One region of the Duganella sp. AC237 genome, then DNA from elsewhere that is predicted to be linked to it. Evidence: riboswitches for the same ligand, from Rfam matches in the RefSeq annotation. Region 1 holds a riboswitch; the other holds the start of a gene.
The links. Region 1 has a riboswitch for glycine ahead of AC0IYS_RS16760 (D-amino acid dehydrogenase). Riboswitches for the same ligand answer to the same signal wherever they lie in the genome.

Region 1 (7,371 bases):
CGCCCGATACGCCTGACGTGCCGAGCCCCCCCACCGCCGCAGGCCGCTTGGACGTATCTGGCGCCCCCATCGTCACCACCTGGTTCCGCCTGACCTTGCCGGCCGCCGAATCCGGCGCGGGGCGGATGCTGTACTCGGCGCGGGTCAAGGCCTACGGCCCGATCGCCGTCTACGTCGACGGCCGGCTGCGCCACCAACGCCAGCTCGACGGGCCGACTTGGTACTGGCCGCCGTTGTGGCTGGAACTGGGCGGCGACCCGCGCAGCGCGCCGCCGCGCGAGATCCTGTTCCGCATTCAGCACCCGCCCAGCAGCCGCGCGGCGCTCGCCTCTGTGTGGCTGGGAACGACCGACGATATCGGCTGGCGCTACCACGGACGGCAGTGGCTGCAATTGTATCTGCCGCTCATGTGCATCGGCGCCTTCGTCGCCGTCGGCGTGTTTTCCGCCTTTGTCTGGCTGTGGCGCGGCGTCGGCCTGGGCTACGGGCTGTTCACCTTGCTGGCGGCGGCCCAGTTCACGCGCTCGCTGAGCTTTTTCTGCGAGGCGCGGCTGGACAACGACTGGTTCGCCTGGCTCATGCTCAATTCGCTGTTCTGGATGCTGACGCTGGTGCACGCGTTCCAGGAGATGGTGCACGGGCAACGCCAGCGCTGGCTGAGCCGCAGCTTGCTGGCGGTCAACTTTTTTGTCGCCGTGTGCTCGTCGCCGTCGTTGGCGGGCTGGAACACGCCGCTGGTCACGCCGCTGATCTACCTGCTCGCCATCGTGGCCGGCAGCGCCATCACCGTTGCCGGCGTACGGGCGTCATGGCGCCGTTCGCCGGACGCCATGCTGATGTCGGTCGGCGTCGGCCTTTGCGTGTTGTACGGTCTTAACGATTGGGCGCTGCAAAGCAATTTCCTCGGGCCGGAGCACTGGTATCTGGGACCGTATATCAATCTGCAAAATTTCGGCATGCTGTGCTACCTGATGTACCGCCGTTATATCGGCGCGCTGGCGCATGTCGAGCAGAGCAACCTGCAACTGGCGTCGCGCCTGCGCGAGCGCGAGGCCGAGCTGGCATTGAGCTACCAGCGCCTCATCGAGATCGAGCACAGGCAAACGCTCGCCGGCGAACGCCTGCGCCTGATGCAGGACATGCACGACGGCCTCGGCTCGTCGTTGCAAAGCGCGCTGTGGGCGGTCGAGCGCGGCCAGCTCGAGGAGAACGCCATCCCCGACATCCTGCGCGCCTGCATCGACGACCTGCACCTGACGATCGACTCGCTCGAGCCGGTCGAGGCCGATTTGCTGCTGTTGCTGGCGACCTTGCGCTACCGGCTGGGCGAGCGTCTGCGACTGGCCGGCATGCGCCTGCACTGGGCCGTGGCCGACGTGCCGCCGCTCGAATGGATCGATCCGCGCACCGCGCTGCACATCCTGCGCATCTTGCAGGAAGCGTTGAGCAATATCGTCAAGCACACCAACGCCACTGAAATCCGTGTCGCCACCGCGTTCGACGACGACGGCGTGACGGTGTCGATCGCCGACAACGGTCCCGGCTTCGATCTGGCGGCGGCGCGGCAGCGCGGCGGCAAGGGCTTGCTGAACCAACAGCGCCGGGCCGCCGCCATCGGCGGCGCCATCGATTGGGAGGCGGTCGTCGGCGGCGGCACCCGCGTGCTGCTGTGGCTGCCGCTAACGCAACCGCAACCCCAGCCGCTATCGCAACCGCAACCGCAACCGGCACTGCCAACGCACTCGCAACCGACCCTGGCGCCGCCGCGGGTCGCCACACACCACTGAGACAACCCATGATGACCACCACTTCGATCCACCCCATCCGCGTCGGTATCGTCGAGGACGATATGGACTTCCTGCATGCGCTGGAGGGGACCGTGGCCGGCGCGGCCGACATGGTGCTGGCGGCGGCCGCCAGCACGCGCCATGCCGGCCTGCAAATGCTCGACGGACGGGCCTGCGACGTGCTGGTGGTGGACCTGGGCCTGCCGGACGGTTCCGGCATCGATGTCATCGGCGCGGCCGCGTCCCACTGGCCCGATTGCGCGGTCATGGTCAGCACCAATTTCGGCGACGAACTGCATGTGATGCGCGCGATCGAGGCCGGCGCCGCCGGGTATCTGCTCAAGCACACCAAGCCGGGCGGCCTGGCCGACGAGATCCGCAGCATTTTTCAGGGGGGCAGCCCGATCAGCCCGATCATCGCCCGGCAAATGCTGACCCGCTTCCGCCACCTGCCGCCGGTGCGGCAGGCGCTGGCCAGGAGCGCGGCGGATGCCGACGCCCAACCGTTGCGCACCCAGTTGTCGCCCCGCGAGCAGCAGGTGCTGGAGCTGATCACCAAAGGCTTCACCACCGAGGAGATCGCAGGATTGATGGCGGTGTCGAGCCACACCGTGCTGACCTTCATCCGGCGCACCTACCGCAAGCTCAAGGTGAACTCGCGCGCCGAGGCGATCTACGAGGCCAAAATGCTCGGCTTGCTCGACTGAGGCCGGGCCGGCGTCTTGCGGGTGGACGGCAAACCGGGCTGGAACGTCTCCAGCGGCCGGTGCGGGCATAATGCGGTGTTACCCGCACCGAAGAGAATCACATGTCCGATTTGTTAATGCGCTTGAACGGCAACCCGATCACCGGCGCCATCGCCAGGGCCATCGGCCTGCCGAACCCGGTGCCGCTGTCGCGCGAGGCGGGACCGTATGTGGACCGGCCGTTCGATGGCAAACGCGTTTTGTTATGCCGGACGGCCGGCGGCTATGCGGCCGAGGCGATGGCGGCGGCTTTTGTCCGCGCCGGCACGGCGGCGTTGGACGGGCCGGCCGCCGGCGCCGGGCCGCTCGATATCGTCGCGATGGACGCCACCGGTTGCGTGGCGCCGCAGGACTACCGGGCGTTGTACGACGGCTTGCATCCTGTCGTGCGGCGGCTGGTTCGCAATGGCCGGGTGCTGATACTGGCGGCCGATCCCGGCGCCGCGGCCACGCCGGCCGCCGCCGCCGTTGCCCGTGGCGTTGAAGGATTTGTGCGCTCGCTGGCAAAGGAAATCGGCGCCAAAGGTATTACGGTCAATCTCGGCTATGTGGCGCGCGACGCGCTCGACCGCCTGGACGGTCCGCTGCGGTTCTTTTGCGGCGCCCGCACCACCTACGTGACAGGGCAGGCGTTCCACCTGGCGGCCAACGTGGCGGCGCCCGCCAGCATGTCGTCGACGCAGGCGTTGTCCGGCAAGGTCGCGCTGGTGACAGGCGCCGCCAGGGGCATCGGCCTGGCCGTGGTCGAGCGGCTGGCGCAAGAGGGCGCCACCGTCGTCGCGCTCGATGTGCCGGGCGCGGCGGATGCGTTGCACCAGGCCTGCGACCGCTTCGCCGCCGTGCCCTTCCTCGCCGATATCGCCGCGCCGGACAGCGCCGGGCGTCTTGCCGACTTTTTGCTCGAGCGCTTCGGCGGCGTCGACGTCGTGGTCCACAACGCCGGCATCACGCGCGACCGCACGCTGGCCAATATGCAGGAGCATTTCTGGGATCTGGTGGTGCAGGTCAACTTGGCCGCCGTGATCGCGATCGACCAGCGCTTGCTGGAGCGGCGCGTGCTGCGCGACGACGGCCGGATTGTCTGCCTGTCGTCGGTCAGCGGCGTGGCGGGCAATTTCGGGCAGACCAACTACGCCGCGTCCAAGGCCGCGCTGATCGGCTATGTCGCCGCCCAGGCGCCGCTGCTGGCGCCGCGCGGCATCTGCATCAACGCCGTGGCGCCCGGCTTCATCGATACGCCGATGACCGACGCCATGCCCATGGTCGTGCGGGAGATCGGCCGGCGCCTCAATGCCGTCAAGCAGAGCGGGCAGCCGCGCGACGTCGCCGAACTGATCGCGTTCCTCAGCACCCCGGCCGCGTTCGGCATCAGCGGCGCGACCCTGCGCGTGTGCGGGCAAGGCCTGATCGGGGCATGAGGGCGGGAGGGACGGGTCGGGGTCGCCGCAGCGTGGCTTACAGGTTTTTTTCGGCCAGCAGCGCGGCCGTGTCCTTCGCGCCCATCGTCTGCGCCAGCGAGATCGCCGTCATGCCCCGACTGTCGACCGCATCGACGGCCGCGCCGCGCTCGATCAACAGCTTGAGGATATCGGTGCGGTTGAACATGGCCGCCATCATCAGCGGCGTCTTGCCGTCCGGGCTGGCGCCTTCGATGTCGGCGCCATGGGCCAGCAGCAGCTCGGCGATGTCCAGATAGCCTTTGTAGGCCACGCCCGCCAGCGGCGTCTGGCCCTGGTCGTTCGGCACGTTCGGGTCGGCGCCGGCTTCGAGCAGCACGCGCGCCGTGTCCAGGTGGCCGTGATAGCAGGCCAGCATGATCAGGCTGTCGCCTTTCTCATTGCGGAAACTGACGGGCAAGCCCTTGGCCACCATGCCGGCCAGACGTTCCGCGTCGCCGCCGCGCACCAGCGTGAACACGCCGCGTATGAACTCCAGGGTTTCCGCATCCATCACCGGGGCGGGCGACGCCGCCTTTTCATTCTCTGCCATGTCTCGCTTTCATCAAGTTATTTCGGGGTAACGATAAGTATGCCTAAGTTCGATTTTAAGCGATGTACGCTGTCGCACGCGCAGGGCAGGCGCGGGGCATGGCGGATCGCGGCGGGCACAAACCGGCGTGCCGATTGCCGGCGCCGTGCCGGGTCAAGCTGATGGCGGGTTGGGGCCGGGGCGGCGGCGTGGCGCCGGCGGCCGAGCATTCGGCGCAGACGCCGTACAAGGTCAACTCGTGGCGTTCGATGGTAAACCCCTTGGTCGCCAGACTGTCCATATGGCCAGGGCAGCCCTCGATATCGAACACGCGGTCGCATTTCACGCAGTGGAAGTGGTGGCGATGGTGATGCGCCACATGCATTATCTCGTAGCGCGGGTTGGCCAAGTATCCCATCCCACGGCCGGGTTGCCGCGAACCCAATGCGCCGGGTGGGTGCGGGTCGGGTGGATAAGCCGCAATTTTTCAGGTAAGCTACGCCCGTTGTGGCCAAAAGCCACCGCCGTATCGGGAGAGACTGTTCCAGCATCGCGCTGACGGACGGCGCCGAAGGAGCAACCGCCCCGGAAACTCTCAGGCAAAAGGACCGATACAGCACTTTAAACTCTGAAGAGCGGCAGGACTCGGACGTCGTCCACCCGCACCGAAGGAGCAAGCGCTGCCGCCATCGCGGCCCGGCGTGAATCTCTCAGGTCCAGAACAGAGGGGGTGTCTTTGCGCATGTGCGCCGAGACCATCCCCTTTGACGGTCTGGAATCTTCATGAAAACCATCGCAATCATCGGCGGCGGCATCACCGGCGTCACCACCGCCTACGCCCTCGCCAAACGCGGCTTCGCCGTCACCCTGCTCGAACGCCACCGCTACGCGGCGATGGAAACCTCGTTCGCCAACGGCGGCCAGCTGTCCGCCTCCAACGCGGAAGTGTGGAATCACCGGTCCACCATCGCCAAGGGCCTGAAGTGGATGCTGAGGAACGACGCGCCGCTGCTGGTCAATCCAAAGCCGGGCTGGCACAAGCTGTCGTGGTTCGCCCAATTCATCGCCGCCATCCCGCACTACCGCGACAACACGATCGCCACCGCACAGCTGGCGCTGGCGGCGCGCGAACACCTGTTCCAGTGGGCCAGGGACGAAGACATCGCCTTCGACCTCAAGCGCGAAGGCATCCTGCACATCTACCGCGAGCGCGCCGGATTCGAGCACGCGGCGGGCGTGTCGAAGCTGTTGATGCAGGGCGGGCTGGCGCGTCGCGCCGTCACGCCGGAGGAGATGCGCGCCATCGAGCCGACCCTGCGCGGCGACTACTACGGCGGCCACTACACCGTCAGCGACAGCACCGGCGATATCCACAAATTCACCACCGGGCTGGCGCGGGCGGCGCAACGGCTGGGCGCCGAACTGCGCTTCGGCCAGCAGGTGACGGCCATGCGGGCGGGCGCCGACGGCGTCGACATCACCGTCGAGGAGGACGGTTTCAGCACCACCCGCCGCTACGACGCGGTGGTCGTTTGCGCCGGCACCGCCAGCCGCGCGATGGCGGCGATGCTGGGCGACCGCGTCAACGTCTATCCGGTCAAGGGCTATTCGATCACGGTGCACCTGAACGACGCCGCCAGCCAGGCCGCCGCGCCGACCGTCAGCCTGCTCGACGACGAGACCAAGCTGGTGACCAGCCGACTGGGCGACGACCGCTTCCGCGTGGCCGGCACGGCGGAGTTCAATGGGTTCAACCGCGATATCCGGGCCGACCGCATCGCCCCGCTGGTGAAGTGGGTGCAGCAATGCTTCCCGGGGGTGAGCACGCGCAGCGTGACGCCATGGGCCGGGCTGCGGCCGATGATGCCCAATCTGATGCCGCGTGTGGGGCGCGGCAAGGCGCCGACGGTCTTCTACAATACCGGCCACGGGCACCTGGGCTGGACACTGTCGGCGGCGACGGCGGACATCATCGCCGAGACCATCTTCGCCGCGTCGGGGCGGGAGGGCGGGCGGCAAGCGCCCGCGCGGGTCGCGAAAGTGGCCTGACGGCCTTTACATGCGCTCGCCGGGCAACCGGCTGGCTTGTCGCACCCACTCGGCGAATTGCGCTTCGTCGAGCGGGTCGTCCTCGCGCAGGTCGAGATGTCGCACGCCGGCGGTTTTGGACGCCCCCGGCGGCAGCGGATCGAGAAAACCGCCGTTGAAGAAGGTGACTTTGACGTACTTGGTAAAACAATGAAAACCCAGGAACCAGCCTTGGTCGGCGATCCCGTATAGCGGCGTGTTCCATTTAACGGCCTTGTTCACGCCGGGTATGGTGTGGACGATGATCTCGTCCAGACGTCGTCCGAGATCGCTTTTCCAGCCCGGCATCGCGGCGATGTAGGCCTGCACCGGCGCGTCGCCATAGGCCTTGGGGATTTGCGGATTGCCGCCCGATAGCAGGACCGTTTCGGCTTTGGTAACTGGTTTTGTCGCCATGGCGTGCGCTCTGCGTTAGATGTGTGAACCGTCTAGGATACGCGATTTTCGTGAGCTTCCGTGCGGCGCTGATCCGCGCTGGCCGCCTCCGGGGCCAGCGCCCGGACGACGCGGTTTCTGCCGTCACGCTTGGCCTGGTAAAGCGCCTTGTCGGCCGCCTGGAACAGTGCCGCCGGCTCGGCACCGTGTTCCGGGTACCCGGCCACGCCCAGCGACGCCGTCGTGCGCACCGTGTGGCCGCCATGCGCGACCTGGAGCGCCTCGATCAACCCGCGAAAGAGCTGCGCGCGCTCGGTCGCCAGGTCGATGTCGCAATCTGGCAGCAGAACCACCATCTCCTCGCCGCCGAAGCGGCACGCGACGTCGCACGCGCGGATATTCGTCAA
Region 2 (7,371 bases), 400 kb from region 1:
AACTTGGCCAGGTGGGCGCCAACGCCGATCGGGCCGACGCCCGGGCCGCCGCCGCCGTGCGGAATGCAGAAGGTCTTGTGCAGGTTCAGGTGCGAGACGTCGCCGCCGAACGCGCCCGGCGCGGCCACGCCGACCAGCGCGTTCATGTTGGCGCCGTCGATGTAGACCTGGCCGCCATGGCTATGGACGATCTCGCACAGCTCCTGGATGCCTTCCTCGAACACGCCGTGGGTCGAAGGGTAGGTCACCATGACGGCGGCCAGGTTCTTCGAGTGCAGTTCGGCCTTGGCCTTCAGATCGGCCAGGTCGACGTTGCCGTTGGCGTCGCAGGCGGTGACCACCACCTGCATGCCGACCATGTTGGCCGACGCCGGGTTGGTGCCGTGCGCCGACGATGGAATCAGGCAGATGTTGCGGTGGCCTTCGCCACGCGACTGGTGGTAGGCCTGGATTACCAGCAGGCCGGCGTACTCGCCCTGCGAGCCGGCGTTCGGCTGCAGCGAGATGGCGGCGTAGCCGGTCACCGCGCACAGCATCTCTTCCAGCTGCGCGATCATTTCGCGGTAGCCGATGGTCTGGCTGTCCGGCGCGAACGGGTGGATGTTGGAGAACTCGGGCCAGGTGACCGGGATCATCTCGCTGGTGGCGTTCAGCTTCATGGTGCATGAACCCAGCGGGATCATGGTGCGGTCCAGCGCCAGGTCCTTGTCCGCCAGGCTGCGCAGGTAGCGCAGCATTTCGGTTTCGGAGTGGTAGCGGTTGAAGACCGGGTGCGTCAGGTAATCGCTCGAACGCGCCAGCGATGCCGGGAACGATTCGGCGACGGCCGCTTCGACGGTGTCGAAATCCGGGCCGTGGGCCGGGCCGCCGACAGGGTGGGCGAACACGGTCCACAGCAGGGCGATGTCTTCGCGCGTGGTGGTCTCGTCGAGCGAGACGCCGACGTGCGAGGCGTCGATCACGCGCAGGTTGACGCCGTGCGAGTGGGCCGACGCGTGCAGCTGTTCGGCGTTGGCGGTGGCGACGGTCAGCGTGTCGAAGAAGGTGTCGTTGGTGACGGTGTAGCCGAGCGTCTTCAGGTTAGCCGCCAGCACGCCGGTGTAGCGGTGCACGCGCTGGGCAATCTGCAACAGGCCTTTCGGGCCGTGGTAGACGGCGTACATCGACGCCATCACCGCCAGCAGCACCTGTGCGGTGCAGATGTTGGAGGTGGCTTTTTCGCGGCGGATGTGCTGCTCGCGGGTTTGCAGCGCCAGGCGGTAGGCCTTGTTGCCCTGGGCGTCGATGGTGACGCCGACCAGGCGGCCGGACATGCTGCGTTTGAATTCGTCGCGGGTCGACAGGTAGCCGGCGTGCGGGCCGCCGAATCCCAGCGGGACGCCGAAGCGCTGGCTGTTACCGACGACCACGTCCGCACCCCATTCGCCCGGTGGCGTGAGCATGGTCAGCGCCAGCAGGTCGGCGGCGACAACCACCATCGCGCCCTTGGCCTTGACCGCCTCGACGCCGGTTTTGTAGTCGCGCACCACGCCGTTAACGCCGGGGTACTGCAGCAGCACGCCGAAGGCGTCACCGATGCCGGAAAGTTCGGCAGGGTGGAAGCCCTTGACTTCGATGCCCAGCGGCTTGGCGCGGGTCTCGACCACTTCGCGCGTTTGCGGCAGCACGTCGTCGGCGACGTAGAACACGTTCGACTTCGACTTGCCCACGCGCTGGATCAGGGTCATCGCTTCGGCGGCGGCGGTGCCTTCGTCGAGCATCGAGGCGTTGGCGATGCCCATGCCGGTCAGGTCGGTGATGGTCTGCTGGAAGTTAAGGATCGCTTCCAGGCGGCCTTGCGAGATCTCCGGCTGGTACGGCGTGTAGGCGGTGTACCAGGCCGGGTTTTCGAAGATGTTACGCAGCACCACGCCCGGCGTCAGCGTGTTGTAGTAGCCCTGGCCGATCATCGACTTCAGGACCTTGTTCTTGCCGGCGATTTTTTTCAGCTTGTTCAACGCTTCCTGCTCCGGCATCGGCTGGGTGTATGCGCCGAGCGGCAGGGTGGCCTTGTTGCGGATGTTGGCAGGGACGATGGTGTCGATCAGGGCGGCGCGCGAGGCGTAGCCGAGGACCGCCAGCATGGCTTCCTGTTCTGCGGCGTCAGGGCCGATGTGGCGTGCGATGAAAGCGTCGCGTGCTTCAAGTTGGGTCAGGCTTGAACGGGTCATAATTTACGCTTCGGTGGTCTTGCCGTAGGCGGCTGCGTCCAGCAGGCCGTCGATCGCGCTGGCGTCGGCCGGCTTGATCTTGAACAGCCAGGCGGCGTAGGCGTCGCTGTTGATCGACTCCGGGGCGCTGGCCACGTCTTCGTTGACGGCGATGACTTCGCCCGACACCGGCGCGTAGATGTCGCTGGCCGCCTTGACCGATTCCACCACGGCGGCGTCGTCGCCGGCCGTGTAGCTCTTGCCGACCTTCGGCAGTTCGACGAAGACGATGTCGCCCAGCGCGTCCTGCGCGTACTCGGTGATGCCGACGGTGACGGTGCCGTCCGACTCAGCGCGCACCCATTCGTGGGATTCGGTGTACTTCAGGTCTGCAGGAATATTCATGTAAGGCTCCAGATGGGTAGGGGGCGGGTTCGAACTAGGATACTAAATCATTTAAACGGCGAGGATTTTACCGTTGCGGACGAAGGGCAGCTTGACCACCGAGGCGGCCAGCTTCTTGTCGCGGATCTCGACGTGCACGGTGTCGCCGACGGCCACGCCGTTGGGCACGCGCGCCAGCGCGATGGCCTGCTGCATGGTCGGGCTGAAGGTGCCGCTGGTGATCTCGCCGACGGCGTCGGTGCCGGCCACGATGACTTTCTGGTGGGCGCGCAGCACGCCGCCTTTTTCGCGCAGGATCAAGCCGACGAATTGGGCGTTCTGGCCCATCGCCTGCAGGGCAGCCTTGCCGATGAAGTCGCGCTCGGACACCAGGTCGATGGTCCATGCCAGGCCCGCGTCGAGCGGGTTGACGGTTTCGTCCATGTCCTGGCCGTACAGGTTCATGCCCGCCTCCAGACGCAGCGTGTCGCGGGCGCCCAGGCCGGCCGGCTTGACGCCGGCGGCGGCCAGCGCGTTCCACAGCTTCTCGGCCTGGTCGGCGGCGACACCGATCTCGAAGCCGTCTTCGCCGGTGTAGCCGGTGCGGGCGATCATCGCCTCGCCGAAGGCGGCGCTGTGCGCGAAGGCGACGTTGAACGGTTTCATGTCGGTGGTGCCGGCCTTCGATTCGGGGATCACGTCCCACACCTTGGCGCGCGCGTTCGGGCCCTGCACGGCGATCAGCGCCATGGCGTTATCACCATCCCGGCGCTGCGTGATTGTCACGCCGCTGTTGGTGGCGGCGTTCTGCGCCTGCATCCACGCCACGTCTTTTTCGGCGGTGCCGGCGTTGACGACCAGGCGGAACCAGCTCTCGTCGATGAAGTAGACGATCAAGTCGTCGATGACAAAGCCCTGCGGATTGAGCATGCACGAGTACAGCGCCTTGCCCGACACCTGCAGCTTGTCGACGTTGTTGGCCAGCAGGCCGCGCAGGAAGGCGCGCACGTTGGCGCCCTTGATGTCGACCACGCACATGTGGGCGACGTCGAACATGCCGACGTCGGTGCGCACGGCGTTGTGTTCTTCGATCTGCGATCCGTAGTTGACGGGCATGTCCCAACCGCCGAAATCGACCATCTTGGCGCCGGCGGCGCGGTGTGCGTTATTGAGTGGGGTGGCTTTGAGCGTCATAATTCCTCGGTCCATATCGAAAAGGGGTTAACAGAACATACAAGGAACGGCTAAAAAGCTGTTTCCACAATGATCGCAGACCCCTCTGTCCTTGGTACCTGAGAGATTACGGGCGAATCGACGCGAAGTCGAACTCGATTCCCGTGCGCCCCTTCGGTGGGCCGCCGGCGTGTGCCGCGGCCGCTCTCCAGAGTTGGACCAGTTGGCATCCCGCCGCGATAAAAAATCGAACGGCGGCCGCGCTGGTCCCTTGATCGGTCCTTTTGCCTGAGAGTTTTTGGGTAGTGCCCCTTCGGCGGCTGCGTTGGCGTATCGCCCGCAACCCTCTCCCGATCAAGACTCGGGAATATATGTCAGAAGGGCCTGAATGTCAATCTTGCGGGCAGGGCTGGATGGGGTGGTGGGCGGGGGCGCGCACGAATGGCGTGCAATAAAAACGCTATATAAACAACTATTTGCTAGAATAAATCACACTTATTCGAGAGCCCACCCATGAGCCAAGATCCAAATTCCTACGAGGGCCACGCGTGGTTCACCCTGTCAGGCGACGTCAACAGTGACATGGTGCGCCGTGTCTTCGACGCCGTTGCCGATATGACGGAGGACCGCATCACCACCGCCCACATCCTGATCCAGTCCAACGGCGGCTATGTCAGCGACGGCATCTGTCTGTACAATTACCTGAGCAAGTTGCCGATCAAGATCGTCACCTACAACGCCGGCGCGGTGGCGTCCATCGCCGTGATCCTGTTCCTGTCCGGCGAGGAGCGTTATGCCAGCGACACGGCGCGCTTCATGGTGCACAAATCGCACGCCAGCGCGCCGCACGGCGCCCGGCCGGACGCGTTGCGCATCATCGTCGAAGGCTTGCAGGCCGACGACGCCCGCACCGAGCAGATCCTGCGCGAACACGTCAAGCTGACCGAGGAGCACTGGCGCACGCACGCGTACTCCGACCTGCACCTGACGGCGGCCGAGGGCGTGGCGGTGGGGATGGTCAACGCCGTGAAGGACTTTGTGCCGCCGCGTGGACAGCGCGTGGCCAATATTTGATTGCAAGCTGAAACGGGAGCGGCGCCAGGGAGGCGCCGCCATGCCGCTAATTATGGTGGAGCCTGATTAGCGGTTTTTGTTGCCCGTCTGTTTGTTGCCGTCGTTTTTATGGCTTTGCCGGCCGGCTTCCACATGCTGCTCATGGGTGCCGCCCTGGGTGCCGGAGCGCGAGCCGCTGGACGACCCTTTGTCGCCCGATTGCTTGCTGCTGCCTTGACTGGAGCCTTGCTTGCTGCCACCGCTTTTTTGATTCGAGTTCATTTTAGTTCCTTTGTGAAAGTGAAAGAACGTACTCGCCACAAGCGCGCCGTGCTGACTGGAAAAACGGTGACACCGTGCGCGTTTCTGGTAGAGCAATGATGCGTTTTCGCTCAGGCACTTGCTATCGGAGTGCGTCTTGGGGGGCTGTAGGAACATGCCTCGCACTCGTCATTAAAACTCTTCCCATTCGACCTCACTGTTGAGCTTGCCGGATGCCTTGCCCAGTCCGCTGGCGGCGCCGGCGCGGGCGGGCGGACGGCGTGGCGCGACCGTGCGTTTTCCCGGCGAGGGCAGTGCCGGCTTGATTCGTTCGCGGCGCGCGCCGGCGGTGGCGAGCGCCGGCGGCGTCTCCTCGTCGTCGCGCATGTCCGCCGCGCCTGGCATGCCGGCGATGCCACGCGTTTTGAGCGCCTCGGCGGCGACCAGCGGCTGCCGCGCCCGCGCTTCCCGGTCCGCGCCGTCGTGCACGGCGAACGCACCGATCGCCTCGTTCAGCTTGCCCGTTTCGTCGCGCATCGACGACGCTGCGGCGGCCGCCTGCTCGACCAACGCGGCGTTTTGCTGGGTCACCTGATCCATCGCCGCGATCGCCCGGTTGACTTGCTCCAGGCCGGCCGTTTGCTCGGCGCTGGCGTCGGCGATCTCTCCGATCAGCCCGGTTACCCGCTGGACGCTGCCCACCACCTCGTCCATCGTCAAGCGTGCCTGGTCGGCCAGCTGCGTGCCGCGCACCACCTTGTCGACCGAGTCGTCGATCAGGCTTTTGATCTCCTTGGCGGCCGCCGCGCTGCGCTGGGCCAGGTTGCGCACTTCGGAGGCGACGACGGCGAAGCCGCGTCCTTGCTCGCCGGCACGGGCCGCTTCGACCGCAGCGTTCAGCGCCAGGATGTTGGTCTGGAACGCGATGCCGTCGATGACGCCAATGATTTCCGCGATTTTCTTCGAGCTGTCGTTGATCGACGCCATCGTGCCGACCACTTGGCCGACATCGCTGCCGCCGCGCACCGCCACCGCCGACGCCGACACGGCAAGCTTGTTGGCCTGCACCGCGTGCTCGGCGTTTTGTTTGACGGTTGCCGTCAGCTGCTCCATCGACGAGGCGGTCTCTTCCAGCGAGGCGGCCTGCTGCTCGGTGCGGCTCGACAAGTCCAGATTGCCCTCGGCGATCTCGGCCGACGCCTGGCCGATCGCCCGCGCGCCGCTTTGCACCTGGGCGATCATCGTCATCAAGCTGTCGTTCATATGCTGCATCGCCTGCAGCAGCTTGCCGGTTTCATTGCCGGACCGTACTTCGATGCGGGTGCTCAAGTCGCCGTCGGCAATGCGCTGCGCCACCAGCATCACTTGCTGCAGCGGCGCCGAGATCGAGCGCGCCAGCCAAAACGCCAGCAGCACGCCAAAGCCGATCGCCGCCGACAGCAGGGCCAGCGTGACGATGCGCCCGGCCAGGTACGCCTGGTCGGCGCCTCGTGCCGCCTGCCGGCCGCCTTCGAGATTGCTGGACAGTAATTTGTCGAGCTGGCCGCTGACGGCGTCGAACGCCGGCAGCGACGAGCCCTTGAGCACCGCGACCGCCTCGTCCTTTTTGCCCTCGTTGGCCAGCGCCATCATTTTGTCGTGCGCGAGCAGGTAGGAAGCGGCCATCCGTTGTAATTCCGCCGCCTGCGGCATGAGGTTTGCATCGTTGATGGTCTTGCCGAGCTTGTCAGCATTGTCACGGAACGCGGATAGTGCGAGACTTAGTTTTTGCTCGGAACCGTCGATGCTGGCCTTGTCGCTGATCACCACGTGTTCGAGCTTGCGCAATTCCTGCACATTGTTTTTGAGCGACAGCACGGCGATCGATTGCGGCAGCCAGGTGTCGGACAGCTGCGTCGACGCGCGGTCGATGTCGCCCATGCGCGCGAGTGAACTCAGGCCCAGCAGCACGGTCAGGACCAGCACGGTGGCGAAGGCGATCAGCAATTTGCTGGAGGTTTCCAGGTTATGCAGGTATTTCATGGATATCCTTGGTGAGGGAAGCGACGGCGAGGGCGGGAGCGGGGCGGACCATATAATGATGTTAAGCAAAGTCCAAGCTTGTTCATTGCGCCTCGTCAAAGCAGTTGTTGGAACGAGGAAAGTGGTACACAGCCCGCAAGGGGCAAAAAAAATCGCCGATTCTTTCACTGCTGGTATTGCCATGCGGAAATACTGTGTAAGAATGGGGTCTACGGATCGATCACCAGCGGGCCGACACGATGGCGAATACTTCAACCACCCCGAGCACCAGCGGCGCGCCGATAAAGAC

Region 2: another riboswitch for glycine. It lies ahead of gcvT (glycine cleavage system aminomethyltransferase GcvT); the one in region 1 lies ahead of AC0IYS_RS16760 (D-amino acid dehydrogenase).

What each region holds. Positions count from the first base shown of each region.
Region 1 is NZ_CEEDEW010000003.1:3,778,288-3,785,658, reverse strand. Features, by position in the region: gene AC0IYS_RS16785 (sensor histidine kinase) at 1-1,787, shown strand, start outside; gene AC0IYS_RS16780 (LuxR C-terminal-related transcriptional regulator) at 1,796-2,494, shown strand; gene AC0IYS_RS16775 (3-oxoacyl-ACP reductase) at 2,596-3,951, shown strand; gene AC0IYS_RS16770 (ankyrin repeat domain-containing protein) at 3,989-4,522, opposite strand; gene AC0IYS_RS16765 (hypothetical protein) at 4,578-4,880, opposite strand; glycine riboswitch at 5,022-5,122, shown strand; glycine riboswitch at 5,123-5,236, shown strand; gene AC0IYS_RS16760 (D-amino acid dehydrogenase) at 5,285-6,550, shown strand; gene AC0IYS_RS16755 (DUF1801 domain-containing protein) at 6,557-6,985, opposite strand; gene AC0IYS_RS16750 (diguanylate cyclase) at 7,018-7,371, opposite strand, start outside.
Region 2 is NZ_CEEDEW010000003.1:4,178,411-4,185,781, reverse strand. Features, by position in the region: gene gcvP (aminomethyl-transferring glycine dehydrogenase) at 1-2,210, opposite strand, end outside; gene gcvH (glycine cleavage system protein GcvH) at 2,214-2,594, opposite strand; gene gcvT (glycine cleavage system aminomethyltransferase GcvT) at 2,646-3,767, opposite strand; glycine riboswitch at 3,843-3,968, opposite strand; glycine riboswitch at 4,013-4,109, opposite strand; gene AC0IYS_RS18480 (ATP-dependent Clp protease proteolytic subunit) at 4,260-4,820, shown strand; gene AC0IYS_RS18475 (hypothetical protein) at 4,887-5,081, opposite strand; gene AC0IYS_RS18470 (methyl-accepting chemotaxis protein) at 5,253-7,082, opposite strand; gene AC0IYS_RS18465 (DUF1631 family protein) at 7,322-7,371, shown strand, end outside.